2 regions of the Rhizobium sp. P43 genome follow, and region 2 is predicted to be linked to the other one. Evidence: predicted binding sites of a transcription regulator. Region 2 holds the regulator's gene; the other holds the start of a gene.
What was found. Region 2 encodes PhoB, which activates phosphate uptake and scavenging genes when phosphate is short. Its sites were predicted from a motif close to TGTCATNNANCTGTCAT; they were not measured.

Region 1: AC1PUL_RS06390 (UDP-2,3-diacylglucosamine diphosphatase) is a predicted target of PhoB. The motif match lies at 1,353-1,369, and genes of this name have one in related genera.

What each region holds. Positions count from the first base shown of each region.
Region 1 covers NZ_CM161539.1:1,289,548-1,293,248, reverse strand. The annotation lists gene AC1PUL_RS06395 (ABC transporter permease) at 1-298, opposite strand, end outside; gene AC1PUL_RS06390 (UDP-2,3-diacylglucosamine diphosphatase) at 453-1,307, opposite strand; gene AC1PUL_RS06385 (NADP-dependent malic enzyme) at 1,509-3,701, shown strand, end outside.
Region 2 covers NZ_CM161539.1:3,134,877-3,138,577, reverse strand. The annotation lists gene pstB (phosphate ABC transporter ATP-binding protein PstB) at 1-381, shown strand, start outside; gene phoU (phosphate signaling complex protein PhoU) at 428-1,141, shown strand; gene phoB (phosphate regulon transcriptional regulator PhoB) at 1,167-1,850, shown strand; gene AC1PUL_RS15665 (GcrA family cell cycle regulator) at 1,982-2,518, opposite strand; gene AC1PUL_RS15660 (acetylornithine transaminase) at 2,963-3,701, shown strand, end outside.

The DNA.
Region 1 (3,701 bases), 1.8 Mb from region 2:
CGGGGGTTCCACCGACAATCTCAACGGTACCACCGCCTGCGCGACGTTCCGTGACGAAGCGACGAATCAACCAGGCTCCGGCGGTGTCCATTCCCGAAACGCCTTCGAGATCGATGCGCTCATGGCCCACGGCCCTGGCCTCGATCAAAGGGCCGGCAGACTTGATCATTCCGCTGAGACTATTGTTTTTCCATCGGCCAGAAAGCCGGATCAGCCGACCGTTGCCGTCCGGCTGATCCTCGATTTCGATACGGGCGTTTTCGGGCTCAACCGGACTCAAGGTGGCGACAACTTCCATATGCGCGCCGGGACGATCCGGATCCGCAAATCACATGACATATGGCTTCACACTATAACCATCAGAGCCCGGGAACAAATCCTTTGCAAAGTCTAAATTGGGTTTTCCTGCTCGAATGGCGTGCGCCATGACCGCTTTGCAACAAACCGTGAGTTCAGGCAGCGCGGATCCCATCGTCCTGCGACGGCTCCGCGAGCGGCTTCGGCAAAAGGATAGGTACCAGCTTGCCTGCCCGCTTGCCGGCCGGGGCTTCGCTGACCTTGTGCCCCCAGGAAATCAGCTCAAGCCGGCCATCCGGGTGTTCGGCGATGGCCGTGCAGCTTTCCACCCAGTCGCCCGTGTTGACGTAATGGATCCCGTCGATGTCCTGCATCACGGCATGGTGGATATGCCCGCAGATGACACCATCCACCTCGGCACGGCGGGCCTCGTCGGCCACAACCCGCTGAAACTCGCCGATGAAATTGACCGCATGCTTGACCTGCAGCTTGGCCCAGGCGGAGAAGGACCAATAGGGCATGCCGAGACGACGGCGGATGGCCGCAAGCATCACATTGATGACGATGGCCGTGTCATAGGCCCAGTCGCCGAGATAGGCCAGCAAGCGGGCATTGCGGACCACGACATCGAATTCGTCGCCATGCAGCACGAGATACTTCTTGCCGTCCGCCATCTCATGAACGATGCGCGGCTCCACCTCGATGCCACCGAAATGGATGCCCGGGAAGTCGCGCATGAATTCATCGTGATTGCCGGGGATGTAGATGATCCTGGTCCCCTTGCGCGCTTTGCGCAGCAGTTTCTGCACCACGTCATTGCATGCCTGCGGCCAATACCAGCTGCGCTTCAGACGCCAGCCATCGACGATGTCGCCCACCAGGATGATGGTATCGGCTTCATGGGTCCGCAAAAAATCGAGAAGGAAGTCCGTCTTGGCGGCCTTCGATCCGAGGTGGACGTCCGAGATGAACAGGGTCCTGAAATGACGTGTTTCGCTGGCGTCTTCCACGGCACGATCCTTTTCGCTGTCTGCCAAGCGCTAAACCAGACTCGTGTTTCAGGAAGATGACATTGGAAGATTTGCGGCGATTGACCCATTCCAGCACGCATTCCGCGCAGACCGGGGATCACGGAACTAAAGTCTACCACTTGCAGCCAATTCGTGTATGACGTGAAGGAGTGTGTGAAGACAGGAATTGCCGGTGAACCAATGACTTCTCAGGACAAGAACAAGCCGCAAGTAGCCAACCCGACTGCCGATCTCGACGAACAGGCGCTTTTCTATCACCGCTATCCTCGTCCCGGGAAACTGGAAATCCAGGCCACCAAACCGCTTGGCAACCAGCGCGATCTGGCACTCGCCTATTCCCCGGGCGTCGCCGCCCCCTGTCTCGCCATCAAGGACGATCCGGCTGCCGCCGACGACTATACGGCGCGCTCCAACCTGGTCGCCGTCATCTCCAACGGGACGGCCGTTCTCGGGCTCGGCAATATCGGACCGCTCGCCTCCAAGCCCGTCATGGAAGGCAAGGCCGTTCTGTTCAAGAAGTTTGCGGGCATCGATGTGTTCGACATTGAAATCGAGGCCCCAACTGTCGATCAGATGGTCTCGACCATTTCGGCGCTGGAACCCACATTCGGCGGCATCAATCTCGAAGACATCAAGGCGCCCGAATGCTTCCAGGTGGAAGACCAGCTGCGCGCCAAGATGAACATTCCGGTCTTTCATGACGACCAGCACGGCACCGCGATCATTGTGGCAGCCGCAATCCTCAACGGTCTGGAACTGGCCGGAAAGGCCATAGAAAACGTCAAGATCGTCGCCTCAGGCGCCGGTGCTGCAGCGCTGGCCTGCCTCAACCTGCTCGTGATCCTGGGTGCAAAGCGCGAGAACATCTGGGTCCACGACATCGAAGGGCTCGTCTACAAGGGCCGCAACGAGCTTATGGACCCCTGGAAGGAAATCTACTCCCAGGAGACCGACAAGCGGTCGTTGTCTGAAACCATCGACGATGCAGACGTCTTCCTCGGTCTGTCGGCCGCCGGCGTCCTCAAGCCAGAACTGCTGGCCCGCATGGCACCGAAGCCGTTGATCATGGCGCTCGCCAATCCGAAGCCGGAAATCATGCCGGAAGAGGCACGCGCCGCCCGTCCGGACGCCATGATCTGCACCGGAAGATCGGACTTCCCGAACCAGGTCAACAACGTTCTCTGCTTCCCGTACATCTTCCGCGGCGCGCTGGACTGCGGCGCAACGACGATCAACGAAGAGATGAAGATGGCGGCCGTGCGCGCGATTGCAGCGCTGGCCCGCGAGGAAGTCTCGGAAGTCGCTGCGAAAGCCTATACCGGCGAAACGCCGACCTTTGGACCGGACTACCTCATTCCTTCACCCTTTGATCCGCGCCTCATCCTGCGCATCGCTCCGGCGGTCGCCAAGGCCGCAGCCGATAGCGGCGTGGCGCGTCGACCGATCACAGACTTCGATACCTATCTCGACCAACTGAACCGTTTCGTCTTCCGCTCCGGCTTCGTTATGAAGCCGATCTTTGCAGCAGCGAAGACCGCCGCGAAGAAGCGTGTGATCTTCTCCGAAGGCGAAGACGAGCGCGTGCTGCGCGCCGCCCAGGTCCTGCTGGAGGATGGCATCGGCGAACCAATCCTGATCGGCCGTCCGCAGATCATCGAGACGCGTCTCAAGCGCTATGGCCTGCGTATTCGCCCCGGCACGGATTTCGAGCTGGTGAACCCGGAAGACGATCCGCGTTATCGCGAATATGTCGACGACTATTTCTCGCTGGTCGGGCGTGCCGGCATCAACCCCGAAGCCGCCAAGACGATCGTCCGTACCAATACAACGGTCATCGGTGCGCTCGCCGTCAAGCGTGGCGAAGCCGATGCGTTGATCTGCGGCGTCGAAGGGCGCTTCGACCGTCATGTCCGTGATGTGCGCCAGATTATCGGCAAGCGTCCGGGCGTGCGTGACTATTCGGGCTTGAGCCTTCTGATCTCCCAGCGCGGCGCGATCTTCTTCACCGACACCTTCGTGACGGACGAGCCCTGCGCCGAGGAAATCGCCGAAATGACAATGCTCGCGGCGCAGGAAATCCGCCGATTCGGCATAACGCCAAAGGCTGCCCTGTTATCCCATTCCAACTTCGGATCGCGGCCATCTGCCAGCGCGTCCAAGATGCGTCAGGCCCTTCAGATCCTGCGTGACAAGGCACCGGAACTGGAGGTCGATGGCGAAATGCAGGGCGGCTCGGCCCTGTCGGAAGTGCTGCGCAAGCGCGCCATGCCGGACAGCACCCTGACCGGCGAGGCAAACCTGCTGGTCTTCCCGAACCTTGATGCCGCCAACATCTCGCTCGGTATTGTCCGCACCATGATGGATGCCTTGCAT
Region 2 (3,701 bases):
ATTGCACTCCAGAAGGCCGGGCTTTGGAACGAAGTGAAAGATCGTCTCGAATCCCCGGGCACCGGTCTGTCCGGTGGTCAGCAGCAGCGTCTCTGCATCGCGCGTGCCGTTGCAGTCAGCCCTGAAGTGATCCTCATGGACGAGCCCTGCTCGGCGCTCGACCCGATTGCGACTGCCAAGGTCGAAGAACTGATCCACGAGCTGCGCGAGAACTTCACCATCGTCATCGTGACCCACTCCATGCAGCAGGCCGCCCGCGTCTCCCAGCGCACCGCCATGTTCCACCTCGGCAACCTCGTCGAGGAGAACGATACCGACAAGATGTTCACCAACCCGGATGACCAGCGCACCCAGGATTACATCATGGGCCGCTTCGGTTGAGCCCTGACGTCATCAACGGTCGAACTCAATTTCAAGGACGTTTCAAATGGGCTCCACACACATCTACTCGGCCTTCGACGAGGAACTGAAGTTCCTGATGCGCCGCATCTCCGAAATGGGCGGTCTGGCAGAACAGATGGTCGCCGAAAGCGTGCGCGCTCTGGTGAATTCTGATGCCGCGCTCGCTCAAAAGGTGATCTCCGACGACGTTCTCATGGACGCCATGGAACGCGAGATTGGCGACAAGGCAGTCATAACCATTGCCAAGCGGCAGCCGGTGGCATCGGATTTGCGCGAAATCATCGGTGCGCTGCGCATCGCCGCCGATCTTGAGCGTGTCGGCGATCTCGGCAAGAGCAATTCCAAGCGCGTTGTGGCCATCCAGGCAACCGGCGTGCCGCGCAAGCTCGCGCGTGGCCTCGAACATCTATCCGACCTTGCACTCGCCCAGCTCAAGGAAGTGCTCGATGTCTACACGACACGCTCGGCCGAGAAGGCGAAGTCCATCCGTGACCGCGACGAGGAGATCGACGCGATCTACACCTCGCTGTTCCGCGAACTCCTGACCTACATGATGGAAGATCCGCGCAACATCACAAGCTGCACGCATCTGCTGTTCTGCGCCAAGAATATCGAGCGCATCGGCGACCACGCGACCAACATCGCCGAGACCATCTACTACATGACCACCGGCGCCCAGCCGGAAGGCGAACGCCCGAAGGAAGACCTGACTTCTTCCGTCGGTGCGATCACCGAGTGATTGTGGCCAGCGAGGTTGATGATCGATGCAGCCGAAGATTGCCGTAGTTGAAGACGAGGAGGCCCTGTCGGTCCTCCTCCGTTACAATCTGGAAGCCGAAGGCTATGAAGTTGAGACCATCCTTCGGGGTGATGAGGCCGAGATCAGGCTTCAGGAGCGTGTTCCGGATCTCCTGATCCTCGACTGGATGCTGCCGGGCGTATCCGGCATTGAACTCTGCCGCCGTCTGCGTGTGCGGCCCGAGACCGAGCGCCTGCCGATCATCATGCTGACGGCGCGGGGTGAAGAAAGCGAACGCGTTCGGGGTCTGGCGACCGGCGCCGACGACTATGTTGTCAAGCCGTTCTCGACCCCGGAACTCATGGCCCGCGTCAAGGCGATGCTCCGTCGCGCCAAGCCGGAAGTCTTGTCCAGCGTCCTGCGTTGCGGCGATATCGAGCTCGATCGCGAGACCCATCGCGTGCATCGCAAGAGCCGCGAAGTGCGTCTTGGACCGACCGAGTTCCGGCTCTTGGAGTTCCTGATGGCATCGCCCGGCCGTGTCTTCTCACGCTCGCAGCTTCTTGATGGCGTCTGGGGTCATGACATCTATGTCGATGAACGCACCGTAGACGTGCATGTCGGTCGCCTGCGCAAGGCTCTGAACTTCTCCAACATGCAGGATGTCATCCGCACCGTTCGCGGAGCGGGCTATTCCATGGAAGCCTGACGGCTTCCTGACAAGTGATTATGCAAGGCCGCGCGGTTATCTGTCGCGGCCTTTTCTGTTGGCATCATGTCAAACGAAAACAGGCCCCGAAGGGCCTGATCGAAGTCCTGATCTTGCGACCGCTCGATTGCTCAGCGTGCCGCCTTCCGACGTTCGCTCACTGGCTGATAGGCGAGCTTCGCGTGATAGGTGCAGTAAGGCGCGCTATCTGCGATTTCGCAGCCGCAGAAGTGAAAGTCGTCCTTCATCGGATCGCCGATCGGCCACTTGCAGGTGCGTTCGGTGAGCTCGGTCAGCGCCAGGCGACGCGAAATCGGTACGACCACATTGAGCGGGCGACGGACTTCGACTTCCTCGTAGACTTCGACTTCGATTTCTTCCTTCAGCATCGTCGCTCCGGATGCCCGGGCCACTGTGCGTGTCGTCGTGTTGGCCGCCGGGCGGTTCGGAAACGCAGCGGGACGCTGCGTCTGCGCCGGGCGCTTGGCAGGCCGTGCAGCAGACGTGCTGCCACCGGCCTTGGCGCGGCCCGGAAGGTTCAAACGGTGAACCTTGCCGATCACGGCATTACGGCTAACGCCGCCCAACTGGGCAGCGATCTGGCTTGCGCTGAGGCCTTCGGCCCACAGCCGTTTCAGTCTTTCGACCCTCTCATCACTCCACTGCACGTTCATGCCATATCTCTCCGCCGCTCGCGTCTGTCATGGCAGAATCAATCACCCATGCCTCGGACGAATCCGAAACATAACCGCCTCGATACTGTCGGTGAGCACTTCCGCCGCATGCAATCTATTAATGAAATTTAACCTAGAGGCACGCCGACTCCGTGACAAGAGTCGCGGGAATCATCTGGAATCGATTTTCCGGTTTTCCCCAACTTGCTTCCCGAGTGAGTCAAGTATGCAACAGGTGGAATCTTGTCGCGCACGCTCTTTAGGCGAGTGGGCCGATTCGGCGACTACTCCTGCGATTCCTGCGGAATTCGTTGACATCCCAGGACGAAATGCTGATAGTGCCGACGCCGCCGCAAGGCGGCATTTTTAATTTTTTCGAGGCCCTGTCATGGGCTGTTCCGTACCTGGTGCCGGAATGTCGAGAAGGATTGTGAAGCCATGGCCAATGCTACGCCGCTCTATCAGACCTACAATCGGGCGCCACTGCGTTTCGAGCGAGGCGAGGGCGTCTGGCTGGTGACGGAAACTGGCGAACGCTATCTCGATTTCGCGGGCGGTGTCGCCGTAACATCTGTTGGCCATGGCCATCCGCATGTCGTCGGCGCTTTGAAGGATCAGGCCGACAAGGTCTGGCATCTCTCCAACCTTTACGAAGTGCCGGGGCAGGAAGCCTTGGCCACGCGTTTGACCGACGTGACCTTTGCCGATCGCGTCTTCTTCACCAATTCGGGCGCGGAAGCGCTTGAATGCGCGATTAAGACCGCCCGCCGTTACCATTTTGCCAAAGGCCATCCGGAGAAGTTCCACATCATCACGATGGAAGGCGCCTTCCATGGCCGCACCATCGCGACGATCGCCGCCGGCGGCCAGGAGAAGTATCTTGAGGGCTTCGGTCCGAAGGCGCCAGGTTTTGATCAGGTGCCGTTTGGTGACCTTGAGGCCGTCAAGGCAGCTATCACCGATGCCACCGCTGCAATCCTGGTCGAGCCGGTCCAGGGTGAGGGCGGTATTCGTCCGATTCCGGTCGAAATGCTGCGTGCCTTGCGTGATCTCTGCGACGAGCACGGTCTGCTGCTCGTCCTCGACGAGGTTCAGTGTGGCGTTGGCCGTACCGGCAAGCTCTTCGCCCACGAATGGGCGGGCATCACCCCAGACATCATGGCAGTGGCCAAGGGCA